DNA from 4 places in the Janthinobacterium sp. 64 genome. Region 1 is predicted to be linked to each of the others. Evidence: predicted binding sites of a transcription regulator. Region 1 holds the regulator's gene; each other region holds the start of a gene.
The links. Region 1 encodes FNR, which switches genes on or off when oxygen is low (the NO sensors DNR and NnrR bind a similar motif). Its sites were predicted from a motif close to TTGATNNNNATCAA; they were not measured.
Positions count from the first base shown of each region.

Region 2: cqsA (alpha-hydroxyketone-type quorum-sensing autoinducer synthase) is a predicted target of FNR. The motif match lies at 1,692-1,705, and genes of this name have one in related genera.
Region 3: CLU91_RS19590 (universal stress protein) is a predicted target of FNR. The motif match lies at 1,285-1,298, and genes of this name have one in related genera.
Region 4: CLU91_RS13260 (KamA family radical SAM protein) is a predicted target of FNR. The motif match lies at 1,733-1,746, and genes of this name have one in related genera.

Region 1 covers NZ_PHUG01000001.1:3,735,683-3,738,960, reverse strand. Annotated here, with positions in the region: gene CLU91_RS16415 (hybrid sensor histidine kinase/response regulator) at 1-1,185, opposite strand, end outside; gene fnr (fumarate/nitrate reduction transcriptional regulator Fnr) at 1,425-2,183, shown strand; gene CLU91_RS16405 (FixH family protein) at 2,187-2,711, opposite strand; gene ccoG (cytochrome c oxidase accessory protein CcoG) at 2,858-3,278, opposite strand, start outside.
Region 2 covers NZ_PHUG01000001.1:2,480,732-2,484,009, reverse strand. Annotated here, with positions in the region: gene CLU91_RS10910 (response regulator) at 1-304, opposite strand, end outside; gene CLU91_RS10905 (sensor histidine kinase) at 316-1,572, opposite strand; gene cqsA (alpha-hydroxyketone-type quorum-sensing autoinducer synthase) at 1,770-3,017, shown strand; gene CLU91_RS10895 (MarR family winged helix-turn-helix transcriptional regulator) at 3,028-3,278, opposite strand, start outside.
Region 3 covers NZ_PHUG01000001.1:4,451,983-4,455,260, reverse strand. Annotated here, with positions in the region: gene CLU91_RS19595 (MFS transporter) at 1-1,215, shown strand, start outside; gene CLU91_RS19590 (universal stress protein) at 1,353-1,790, shown strand; gene mltA (murein transglycosylase A) at 1,823-3,001, opposite strand; gene CLU91_RS28285 (hypothetical protein) at 3,099-3,245, shown strand; gene apaG (Co2+/Mg2+ efflux protein ApaG) at 3,269-3,278, opposite strand, start outside.
Region 4 covers NZ_PHUG01000001.1:3,013,028-3,016,305, forward strand. Annotated here, with positions in the region: gene CLU91_RS13255 (MFS transporter) at 1-225, opposite strand, end outside; gene CLU91_RS13260 (KamA family radical SAM protein) at 228-1,592, opposite strand; gene CLU91_RS13265 (cache domain-containing protein) at 1,877-2,335, shown strand; gene CLU91_RS13270 (methyl-accepting chemotaxis protein) at 2,404-3,278, shown strand, end outside.

The DNA of each region.
Region 1 (3,278 bases):
GCGGATTTCATGGCTCATGTTGGCCACGAAATCGCTCTTTGCCCGGTTGGCCGCCTCGGCCCGGTCGCGCTCCTGTTCCAGTTCCGCCGCGCGCGCTTCGAGTTCCTGCTGCAGGCGGTCGCGTTCGCTCATCAGGCCGTTGAACGCTTCCGTCAGTTCGCCGATTTCGTCGCGCTGCTGCACCGGCACGGGGGTGAAGCGGCTGCCGCTGGTACGCAGGGCCAGCAAGGTGTCGCGCAGGCGCACCAGCGGCGACAGCAGGCGCACGGTGACCCAGCCCAGAACAAACGCGGCCAGCAGCGAGGCGAGGGTGCTCCACAGCACCAGCCGGTAGAGCACGCCATCGAACGGTTCGAAGGCATCGTCGAGGGGCAGCGAGGCGGCCAGCAGCCAGTTCACCGATTTCAGGCGCTTGAAGCTGTTGACGGCCGTGATGCCGCGGCTGTTGGTGCTGACCATGCTGCCTTCGCCATCTTGCTTCAGCAACTCGGTGGTTGTCCGGTTGGCGTTCGGCAGGCGCGGCTGCAGCAAGCGGCTGGTATCGGGGTGCAGCACGTAACGCGGCACGGCGCCGCGCGTGAGGATGAAGTAATAGCCGCTCTTGCCGATCTTTTCCGTGCGCAAACGGCCCAGCAAGTTGTCTTTGTACAGGCGCAGCACGCCGATCACCACGCCGGCCACCTGGCCATCGGCCGTGAGCACGGGCGCCACCATCTGCACGATGGGCATGCCGCTCGATTTGCCCAGCATCGGCTCGGTGATCATGGGCTGGCGCGTGCGCAAGACGGTCTGGAAATATTCGCGCTCGGCCACGTTGATGCCGGCGCGGCCCGTGACTAGCGGCATGTCAGCGACGACGGCGCCTTGCGCATCGAGCACCAGCACGTCGTCGAACAGTACCAGCATCGAGCGGCGCGAATAGTATTCGCGCAATTGGGCGGGCTGGGCGATCAATGCCGGCGGCTGCTGCCTGGCCGTCAGCGTGACGATCTGCAGCAGCATGCCCAGCTTGTCGTCGAGTTCGGCAGCGGTGCGGGTGATCAGGGCAGACTGCTGGCTCACCAGTACTCGCGTGAAGTCGGCGCGCATGCGCTGTACCTGTAGCATGGTGACCAGCGCGATCATGGCGATCGAGGTCAGGCTGGTGGCCAGCGCGACTTTTGCTTTGATGCCGAGAGGCTTCATGATTTCCTTTTCAGTACCGGGCGCTACAGGCGGCAGATAATGCTGTCAGGAATTTTCCTATCAATGCCCCAGCTTGGCAAGCGGCACCACGCAAATTGCCCGCCCCGCATGGGCTTTTGACGATGTTGCCATATAATCAAAGTCAGAACGTCGTTTATTGAGCGGAAATGCAGTGAAATTGGCACACGGCAACCCTGTATGCAGTAAACTTGTTATTGCATTTTCTAAAAGGTACCGACATGACTGAAGCGCTACTCACTCCCACCATGCCCACCGTGACCGTGGAAGCGTTGCGTGCGCGATGCTCGACCTGCAGCATGCATCAATTGTGCCTGCCAATGGGCCTCGATGTGGGCGACATGGACAGGCTGGACCAGATTATCGGCCGCCGCCGCAAGATCGTGCGCGGTGCCTCGCTGTTCCGCATCGGCGACTCGTTCCAGAACCTGTATGCGATCCGCCTGGGGCACTTCAAGACCTACCAGATCAATCCGGGCGGCGAAGAGCAGGTGACGGGTTTCCAGATGGCGGGTGAACTGCTGGGCATGGACGCCATCAGCGCCGACCGCCACCACTGTAATGCGGTGGCGCTGGAAGACAGCGAAGTGTGTGAAATTCCGTTTTCCAGCCTGGAACAATTGCTGGGCAATATGCCGACCCTGTTGCGCCATTTCCATCGCATGATGAGCCAGGAAATCACGCGCGAGCAAAGCGTCATGCTGTTGCTGGGCAATATGCAGGCGACCCAGCGTTTTGCCGCCTTTATCGTCAACCTGGCCTCGCGCTATGAAGCGCGCGGTTATTCGCCCAGCAAATTCCAGCTGCGCATGTCGCGCGAGGAAATCGGCAATTACCTGGGGCTGACCATCGAGAGCGTCAGCCGTTTATTGTCGAAATTCAAGAAGGAAGGCTGGCTGCGCGTCTCCAATCGCGAGATCGAGATCTTGCAGCCCGCCAAATTAAAAGCTATTACCGCCGGCACGGACGTCTGTAAATAAGGCTTACAGCTCTTCATCGGCGTGCAGCGCGATGCTGCGCTGCAGCGGCCAGGTCCAGATGCCGGACAGGCGCCACTCGCGTTTGTCGTTTTCTACCAGTACCTGCCAGCGGCTGCGCTCGAGCATCGGCAGCGCTACGGAAAAATTGCCGGCCGCATCGGGCTGCACCAGCAGCTTGATATCCTTTTCCGGCAGGGTCGCATGCGCCAGGTGCAGCTGCAGCGGACCCTGGTAAGCCTTGCCGAAGCTGTGCACGGAACCACTCAGGCGCGCTGACGCCACATCATAGGACAGGCTGGTATCCATCGCCAGGTCGCTGGCGATCGTGTCGCGCTTCAAATCCTGGTTGATTGCCTTGCCCTGCTTGTAATAGTCGCCCACCACCAGCGCATCGGGCTGCGTAAACGCGATATAGCCCATGAAACTGCCGACGACCACGGACAGGCCGGGACCGATCATCAGCAGCCAAGGCCAGCGATGCTTGTACCACGGGGCAGCGGGGGCTTGCAGTTTCAGACTGTCGGACATTTTGTTCTCCTTGGGGTCAGACCCTTTGGGTCTGACCCCAGCTTTTGCTTCTGGGTTGAAAATACAGTAAAGCTAACGCATGTTTGATGCTACCCCTACGGCGACATACCGGGGTCGGACCCAGAGGGTCCGACCCCGAATCAACATCACCGCGGCACGATGAATACCGCGCTTTCACGCACATGCAGCGATGGGTCGTCCAGCGATTGCAGTTCGATCGCAATCTTGTTCGAACCCTTCTCGCCCACGCCGTGCGGTACGCGCAGGCGGATCGGCCAACCCAGCGTTTCCGTCGGCTGCAAGGTCACTTCTTCGCGCGTCAGCAAGGTCAGGCCCGGCAAACCGGAAGCGCTGATCTTGAAATGCTGGCTTTGCTCGGAGGTGTTCATGATCTGCAAGCGGTAGACGTTTTCGATCATGCCGTCTTCCACTTCGCGTCCCATCGAACCGCGGTCGCGGATCACGTCCATTTTCAGGGGCGTGCGCAGCGCCAGCGAGGTACACACGGCGATGATGATCAGGGCCAGGATGGAAGTGTAGATCAAGACGCGCGGGCGCATGGCGCGC
Region 2 (3,278 bases), 1.3 Mb from region 1:
AATCGACCACCAGTACGGAGGGCACGGCAAAGCGCTGGGCCTGGCCGCTGATGCGCCAGATGCGTTCGAGGTCGATGGCGACATTGCAGTCGTTGGGCGCCGCGCTGTGCAGGTCGAAATTCACATGCAGGGGCATGGCTTCGCGCTGCTGCGTTTGCTGCAGCCAGCGCAGCGCCGTGCTCGTGTCGTGGAAGGTCTTGCGCGCCAGCGCGGGATCGAGCTGGAAAGCCATGCTTTTCAAAAAGGAATCGCTGTCATCGATCAGCACGGTGAGGGTCGGATGGGTGTAGACGGGCAGTTGCATGCGTCACCTTGCTAGGAAGTGGGTTGGAAGCGGGCAGGCACGGGCTGGGGAAATTCCAGGATGAAGATCGCATACGCATGCTCGCGCGAGACGCAGCGGATGCGCGCCTGCCAGGCGTGGGCGATCTGCCGGCATAGCGCCAGGCCGATGCCGCTGCCGTTGTGCACGGGATACGAATAAAAACGCTCGAAGATCAGCGGCAGGCGGTTGCGCGCGATGCCGCAGCCCGTATCGATGAACAGCAGCCTGGGCACGGGACGGGCGCCGTCGATGATGATGCGCACGCGGCCCTTGCCGGCCCGGTGGATGCTTTTCAAGGCATTGCGCAGCAGGTTCAGCAGGATCACCACGCACAGTTCGTCCTGTCCCGCGAACTGGAAGTCGGCGCGCACGTCCACCGTGACGCTGCTGCGCTGGCTGTTGCCGGTAAACGGATAGCGCCTGAGCACGGAATTCACCATGTCCAGCATCGACAGCGCCTGGCTCGGTTCCAGGTTGCGGTTGACGGCGCTGGCGCTCAGGAGGAACAGGTCGATCATGTGCTGCATGTGGCGCACCTCGAACTGGATGCGCGACAGCGCTTCCTGCAGCGGCGCCGTGTCGTCCGCCTGGCCGGCCAGCTGCGGCAGCAGACGGCGCATGCCGCGCACGTTCGCCTCCACGCTGGTCAGCGGCGTGCGCAGTTCGTGTGCCACGGAACCGAGCCCGGCCGCCAGACCCGCCAGCCGCTCCTGCTCCAGCACCTTGCCGCCCACTTTCACGACGGACAGCGCGGCGATGGTGAACCAGTGCACGGGCAACTGCTGCAGCACTTCGGGCTTCAGCAGGAAGCCGCCTTCGCCCTGCACGATGACGGCCAGGCAGGCGGCGCCCGTGCCGATCAGGTAGGCGCGGCACGCCAGTTTTGTCTCGAAATGAAACAGCACCACCAGACCGATCAGCAGCGATTCGCTCCAGATGGACGACGCATGGTTCATCACGAACATGAAGGTAAAGAAGAAGGGCAGGATGTAGCTGAGAGCGAACAGCAGGTAGCGCGACAGCCAGCGCGCCGAAAAACGGCGCGCGAACAGGCCGGCCACGCAGATGCCCACGCCCGTCAGGCGCAGGGTCAGGTTTTCATAGGATTGCGGAAAAAAAAACTGCCACAGCAGGTAGTACAGCGGCATCGTCACCGTGCCTACGGCGGCCAGCACGGCAACCCGCCTGGCCAGGTGCTCATGCGGTGCGCGCTCATGCAGCAGCGAATGGAGCAGTGTCTGGCGCACGCGTTGCCGCCAGTGTGTCCATCGTCCTTGCCATTGCTGCGTCATGACTCTGCCTTGATGCTTTCCAGAACGTCATCATCGCGTAATTTTCCCTGATTGAACGACTATCTGACTGGACATTGATATACGTCAATGGACGGGTTGGCAACACGGTCAAGGTTTTAACTTGAAATAAACATTTCCCTAGGAGAAAACTCATGACCATCGCTACCAGCTTGCATACCCCATCCTTCGTCCGCGCCGAACACTGCCTGCCCGATTACATCGTGCGGCGCATGGATGCGCATCACATCACGCGCATCGAGCAATTGCTGGGCGGCCAGCATCCCCATGCCTGGCAGCCCACGCCGGCCGATGCCATCTTTCTGGCGGGTAATGATTACCTGTCCATCGCCGCCGAGCCGGTACTGGTGGCGGCCCAGGTGGCATCGTTGCAGGCGAACGCGGGCGGCATGCTGATGTCGGCCGTGTACTTGCAGGAAGGCAGCGAACAGCACCGGCTGGAAAGCCGGCTGGCCCGTTTCATGGGCTGCGAGGATGGCATCCTGGCGCAGTCCGGCATGGCGGCTAACGTCGGCTTGCTGCAGTGTATTGCCGGCCCCGGCATTCCCGTCTACCTCGATATGCAGGCCCATGCGTCGCTGTGGGAAGGCGTGCTGTCGGCCCAGGCCCAGGCCGTCGCTTTTTTGCACAACGACATGACGCATTTGCGGCGGCAGGTGGAAAAGCATGGCCGCGGCGTGATCGTCGTCGATGCCCTGTACAGCACCAACGGCAGCCTGGCGCCGCTGCTGGAATTGCTGGACATCGCCGAGCGCAGCGATTGCGTGGTGGTGGTCGACGAGTCGCACTCGCTGGGCACGCATGGCCCGCAGGGCGCGGGCCTGGTGGAGGAATGGGGACTGGGACACCGCGTGCATTTCCGCACGGCGTCGCTGGCCAAGGCGTTTGCCGGGCGTGCCGGCTTCATCAGCTGTTCCAGCCGCTTCAAGGGATACTTTTTGTCTGAGTCGCGCCCCGCCATCTTCAGTTCCTGCCTGCTGGCGCATGAACTGGCCTGGCTGGGGGCGGCGCTCGATTTCATCATGGGCGCCGACGGGCGCCGCGCCGCCTTGCGGCGCCACACGCTGCAGGTGCGCGAGGGCTTGCGCGAGCTCGGCTACAACGTCAGCGACGGCACGGAGCAGATCGTGGCGCTGGAGGCGGGCGGCGAACCTGCCACCCTGGCCTTGCGCCAGGCGCTGGAACGGCACGGCATCTACGGCGCCATGTTTTGCGCCCCGGCCACGGCGAAGAACCGCGCCCTCGTGCGCCTGACCCTCAATTCCGCCCTCGACGACGCAGACATCGCCAGGCTGCTGGCTGCCTGCGCCGCCATCCGCGACGAGACGGGCATGGAACAGTGGCCATCGACGCGGCGCCTGCGCCGGCTGGCGCTGGTGTAAGGGGAGCGCGTCAGCCGTTGCCGGGCTGGCTGCCCGCGATGCCGGCCAGCAGCATGGATAGCGGTGCCAGCTGCTCCGCGCTGGCGCTGCCCAGCAATTCCTGGCCCAGCGCCTGCGCCGTCGCATCGGCGTGGATCAGCAGGGCTTGCCCCGCCCCGGTGATGACGGCATAGCCGACGCGGGCATCGCGCGCATCGGCCTGGCGCGCCACCAGGCCGATTTTTTCCAGCGGCATCAGCGAGCGCGTGATGCCGGACGCCG
Region 3 (3,278 bases), 720 kb from region 1:
GCCAGCGTCAATTTCCGCCGCCTGTGGTTCAGCAACGGCCTCAATTGCTTCGGCGCCCAGATCACCTCGCTGGCCCTGCCCCTGTGCGCGGTATTGTTACTACATGCGACGCCGGAACAGATGGGCGTGCTCGTCGCCTTGCAGGCGCTGCCGTTCGCCCTCTTCGGCTTGCCCGTCGGCGTGCTGCTGGACCGGCGCAGCAAGCACCCGATCATGCTGTTCAGCGAAAGCATGTCCGGCCTGGCCCTGGCCAGCGTGGCCGTGGCCTACTGGTGCGGCGTGCTGTCGATGCCATGGTTATATATAGTGGGGTTCATCATCGGCACGGGCTTCGTCGTCGGTGGCGGCGCCGAACAGGTGTTCCTGACTTTCCTGGTGGGCCGCGACGGCTTGATCGATGCGCAATCAAAGTTTGCCGCCACCGAATCGGCTTCGCGCCTGATCGGTCCCGGCCTGGCCGGCGTGCTGGTGCAAGTGCTGTCGGCGCCCGTCGCCATCCTGTGCACGGCGTGCGGCTATCTGGTTTCCGTCTGCAATTTGCGCGCCATGAGCGTGCGCGATCCACGGCCGGCGCCGTCTGACAAGCACGCCTTGCGCGACATCGCCGACGGCTTGCTGTTCGTCTGGCGCGAACCGCTGCTGCGTGCACTGGCCTGGGGCGCCGGCATCTGGCACTTCCTGTTTTATGCCAGCATGGCATTGACGGTGCTGTTCGCCACGCGCGACCTGGGCATGAGTCCTGGCGTGCTGGGCATGACGCAGATGCTCGGTGGCGCCGGCGTGCTGCTCAGCGCCTTCATCGTCAAGCCGCTGACGCGCCGCTACGGCGCCGGCCGCACCATCCTGATCGGCCTGGCATCGACCTCGCTCTGTTTTGCCCTGACGCCCACGATTCCCGCCGCACTGTTTGGCAGCGCGGCCGCCAGCGCCGTGGCCTATGCCATATTGATGTTCTTTTTCGATTGCGGCGTGATGCTGTTCTTCATTCCCTACCTGGGCCTGCGCCAGAAGGTCACGCCCGACCCCATGCTGGGCCGCATGACGTCGACCATGCGTTTCCTGACGGTGGCGACGGCGCCGCTGGGCGCGCTGGCCGCCGGCTGGGTAGCGGAACACTTCGGCGTGCGCACTGGCCTCGCTTGCATCGCGGCTGGCAGCATTGTGTTGACCGTCGCGATGGTGTGGGGCACGCCGCTGCGTAGCGTGCGCACCTGAAGCGGTGAACGGGAATACACTGGCAAAAGATTGCTTTGGCGACACTATTCACGCCAAAGCCTATGAGGTTTGATTTATATCAAGGTTTTAATTGATGTAAATCCATAAGCTGTCTTACATCACTTGAGGAGCACGCTATGTTTAACACCATCTTATTTCCCACCGACGGCTCGCCGCTGTCCGACAAAGCCGCCGAGACCGCCCTCGCCTTCGCCCAATTGAACAAGGCCAAGCTGGTCGCCATCAGCGTGGTGCAGCCGTTCCCGTTCTCGCCGATGGCCGACGGCGGCATCGTGCTCGACGCCAGCCTGTATGAACAGCAGATGCAGGAAGCGTCGCAACGCGCCATCGACAAGATCGGCGAGGCGGCAAGTGCCGCAGGCGTGCCTTTCGAAGGCGTGGTCGCCGTGTCGCCGAGCCCGCACGATGAAATCGTCAATGCGGCGCAAACCTACCATTGCGACATCATCCTGATGGCTTCGCATGGCCGCAAAGGCTTGAACAAGTTGTTCGTGGGCAGCGAAACGCAAAAAGTGCTGGCCCACACGCACCTGCCAGTGATGGTACTGCGCTAAGTCACACCACGAACTGCCCGGCGACGCTTTCCCTAGCGCGCCGGCGCCTGCTTCGGCAACAACACCCACACGGCGCCGCTCTGCTTCATGCGGCCCGCATTCTCGGCCGCTTCCGCGCCAAAACCAAAGAAATAATCGACCCGGATCGGCCCGCGGATGGCGCCGCCCGTATCCTGCGCCATCACCAGGCGCTGCATGGGGATCTCGCTATTGGCTTGCGTGGTGGACAGGAACACGGGCGCACCCAGCGGCAAAAAGCGCGAATCGATGGCCACCGAGCGCTGCGGCGTCAGCGGCACGCCCAATGCGCCCTTCGGTCCCACTTTCGGATCGGGCAAGCGCTCTTCCTTGAAGAAGACATAGCTGGGATTGGCGTTGAACAATTCATCCTTGCGCGTGGGATGGCCGGCGATCCACGCCTTGATGCCCTGCGCGGACGCCTGGCTCAGGGTCAGCTCGCCCTTGTCGACCAGGTAGCGGCCGATCGATTTATACGGATGACCATTCTGGTCAGCGTACGCCACGCGCACGGTTTCCTGCGTATCGGTCAGCTGCACGCGCCCCGATCCCTGTACTTGCAGGAAAAAGGCCTCGACTTCGTCATCCACCCACAGCAATTCCTTGCCCGTGACGGATGTGGCGCGCTCGATGTCAGCGCGGGTCGCGTACGGCACCACCTTCTTGCCGACCAGCTTGCCCCGCAAGCGCATGTTTTTCAATTCCGGATACACGCCGGACAAATCCACCGAAACCAGGTCGTCGGGCACCTTGTACAGCGGCGTCTGGTAGGGACCGCCCCGCTTGCGCGCCCCGTGCAGCAAGGGTTCGTAGTAGCCGGTCACCAAACCAGTACTGGCACCATCGGCCGTGACGACTTGATTGGGCACAAAGAAGGTCTCGAAGAACAGGCGGATGGCCTTGTCGCTGTCCGCATTCACCTGGCGCGCAATCGTGCACGATTCCTTCCAGTCCGGACGCTTGACCAGCACGCCGCACGAGGCCATGAAGGCGGGCCAGGCGGCGCGCATGTCGTCGCGGGCCCAGCCTGGCAAGGCGGAAAATTTGGCGGGCACGAAGGTGGGCGCCGCCACATCCGCAGCGTCCTTGGCGTCGGCCGGTTTGGCCGGAACGGGCTTGACGACGGTCGGCGCGATGGGCGGCGCCTTGCCGCTGGCAGCGGGCGGCGCGGGTGGCGTGGTACAGGCGGACAACGCAAGCGCGACGGCGCCGATTGAAACGGGTAGACTACCGCGTGTCAACAGACGGCGGGTAAATACTAAGCTGCGGGTAAATAACATAGGAGTGCGTATGTGGATCTTGATGATAGAGGCGCTGGTGGCGTTCTTCTTGCTGGCATTTATAGTCTGGTGGACCATGTATTCGGGCAAAAAGCCCGCACCGCCGGCGCGCAAGCAGCTCAGTGAAGAACAGGACGCCACCGAAAAACTGAAGTAAGGGGGCAAGCCCCCGGCGTTTCCTTAATGCAGG
Region 4 (3,278 bases), 720 kb from region 1:
CACCATGCCAACCGGCAATTGCACCAGCGCAAAGGCCAGAAAAAAGGCGCTGGTCAGCAGGCCCAGCTGCGCTGGCGTCATGGCGATGGCGCCCAGCAATTCCGCCGTCAGCACGGCATTCACTCCGCGCAGCAGGCACGACAAATAATGCCCGAGCGCGAACGGCAGGAACACCAGGCAAAACACGGCCACGCCGGAGCGGGAAGAGGCGCCGGCGCCGTGCATGCTCAGGCGGCCTGTGCCAGGCGGATGATTTTATGCGGCAACTGCGGCATAGGCTCATCCGTTTCAAAGAAAAATTTATCGTGGCCGAATGCGGGCTTTAAATCGTCGATCCAAGTCGCTTCCGCATCGAACTTCGCATAAAACGGCCGGCGCACCCAATCCGGATTGCGCGCCTGCAAAAATTGCAGGGCAAACAGTTTTTCGCCATTGATGGTGACGATGCCATCGATCACGATCTTGCCGGGAAACGCGCTCATGGAGGGCCCGCGCACCGTGCGCGACAGGCCGGACACCATCTGGTAGGCGGCCTGGAAGATTTCATGTGCCTTCGCCAGCGGCAATTCGAAATAGCTGCGCGGCCCCGTGTCCCGTTCGACAAACATGTAATAGGGAATCGCTCCCAGCCGCGTGCCCGTCTGCCACAGCTCGGCCCAGCTTGCCGGATCTTCATTGATATGGCGGATCAGCGGCCCCTGCATGCGCAAGGTGGCGCCCGTGGAGACGATGCGTTTCACGGCTTGCTGCGCAATATCCTGGCGCAACTCGACGGCGTGGCTGTAATGGCCCATCACGGCCAGGTTCTTGCCCGCCTTGACGACGCGCTCGAACAGGCGCAGCAAATCATCCGCATCGCGGTCGGAAACAAAACGCTGCGGCCAATACGCCACCGCCTTGGTGCCGATGCGGATGTTCTGGATGTGTTCCAGACCCGGCGCCAGCAGCGGCTCCAGGTAGGCGGCCAGTTGCCGCGTGTTCATGATCATCGGGTCGCCACCCGTGATCAGCACGTCCGTCACTTCCGGATGCAGTGCCAGGTAAGCGGCCAGCTCATGCGACTCGCGCGCATCGAACTTCATGTCGTCCATGCCGACGAACTGGGGCCAGCGGAAGCAAAAGGTGCAATACGCGTGGCAGGTCTGCCCAGCGCTGGGGAAAAACAGCACCGTTTGCGCATATTTATGCTGCAAGCCGCGCACGGGCGCGTCGTTGACTCGCGGCACGTTGTGCGTCATCTGCCCGGCCGGATGGGGATTCATGCCCAGGCGAATACCTTGCACATAGGCATCGATGGCAGCCTTGTCCTGCTTGACCAGCACCAGGTCGCGCAAGTGCGCGTACTGCTCGGGCGGCAGCATGTCGCGGTGGGGAAAGACGAGGCGGTAGATGGGGTCGTCAGGGATGTTGTTCCAGTCGATCAACTGGTCAAGCACATAGGCGTTGGTGCGAAATGGCAAGACGTGCGAGACCACCTGCACGGCTACACGTTGCTCTTCCGGCAGCCATTCCCACTGCCGCGCCTGATGAATGGTTTGCCGCGTATACGGCTTGAACTTGGGTGAAAACGGCTCGGTAATGAGTGCGGACACGATAAGCTCCTTGCCAGTAAATAGCGATAACTTGCATGAAACCAGCCCTATGTCAGCCAATTTCAGCCTCTTCTTCCCTCATGCCAGCCAAGCTCGGCATGCTGTGAAAGTCATCATAATTCTTGCCACATGGAACCAAATTGCTACACATCAACAAGCATTCCGATACGTTGTTCACTGCCTACAAGCAACACCTTAGTTTGTTCCATCGCAATTTGATGGGCCCCTCGACGACGTAAATTACGGCTTGGCAATACATCCATCGATACTCACAAGGAGCTGTCATGAAACGCTTATTCACGGGTAGTCTGCTGTGCCTGGCCTTTGCCGGCGGCAGCGTCAATGCCGCCGTCGAAGCAACGGAAAAAGACGCCATCGCCATGGCCGAACGGGGCGCCGCCTTCATGAAGGCGCATGGCAAGGAAGAAATGATGAAGAAAATCACGGCGAAAGATCCCGACTTCGTGCAGGGCTCGCTGTATGTGGACATGCGCGACATCAAGACGGGCATCGTGCTGGCCCACCCCATCAATCCTTCCATCGTGGGCAAGGATTTGACGGACGTGCCTGATGCGAATGGCAAGAAATATCGCCGTGAAATCATTGAGCTGGCGCAAAAGCAGGGCAAGGGCTGGGTCGACTACCAGTACAAGAATCCCACCAGCGGCAAGATCGAGCCAAAGACCACGTACATCCTGCGCGTCAACGACGTGGTGCTGGAAGCGGGCATCTACAAAAAATAAGGCAAGGGCGGCGTACACGAACGCCGCGCGCCGCCTGCGGTTGGAACAGCCATAGCCAGGAGTCAAGCATGCTCAATCAATTACGCATCGGACCAAAATTATTGCTGGCGCCCGCCCTGGTCTTGCTGCTGCTGATACTCAGCTCGTCCGGTGCCTGGTATGGCATGGTGCGGCAAAACACCTCGCTGGAAAACATGGTGCTGGTGCGCATCGCGCATCTGAAAGCGGCCGCCGACATCGTCGGCGAGGCCAAGCACGTGCACGGTAATATGTACCAATTGCTGTCGTGGACGAATGGCAGTTTCGCCAAGGCCCGCATCGACGCGCTGGAACAACAGATCAAAGCGCGTCACGCGGCCATCGGCACCCAGCTGGCCACGCTGCGTTCCACGGCCACGGGCGCCGAACGCAGCCTGGTCGATGCCGCCATCACGGCCCTGGCCGGCTACCGCAAGGCCGTGCTGGAAACCATGGAAATGGCGCAGATGGACCAGTCGATCGCCACCAATTCCATGCTCAAGGCGGAAACGCAATTCGGCCAGTTCAATACGCAGCTGGCGCAGCTGTCTGCCCTGGAAACGACGCTCAGCAGCCAGGCCCATGCAACGGCCAGCGCCGAGTTTCGCAACCTGGGCTGGAGCTTGCTGCTGACCGTCATGCTCTCCATCCTGGCCTCCATCGTGGTGACCATGCTGGTGCGGCGCGCCATGCTGGTGGAAATCCGCGGCATCGCCGACGCCGTGCAAGACCTGGCGGCGGGCAAGCTGATCGCCGGTGCGCCCAAGCAGGGCAATGACGAGATCGCCGCCACCTCGCGCGTACTGGACCAGACCATCGCCCACCTGAACCAGACCTTGCGCACCATCATGGCCGCCGTGCAATCGATCGACACGGCGTCGCGCGAAATTGCCACCGGCAACCTGGATCTGTCGGCGCGCACGGA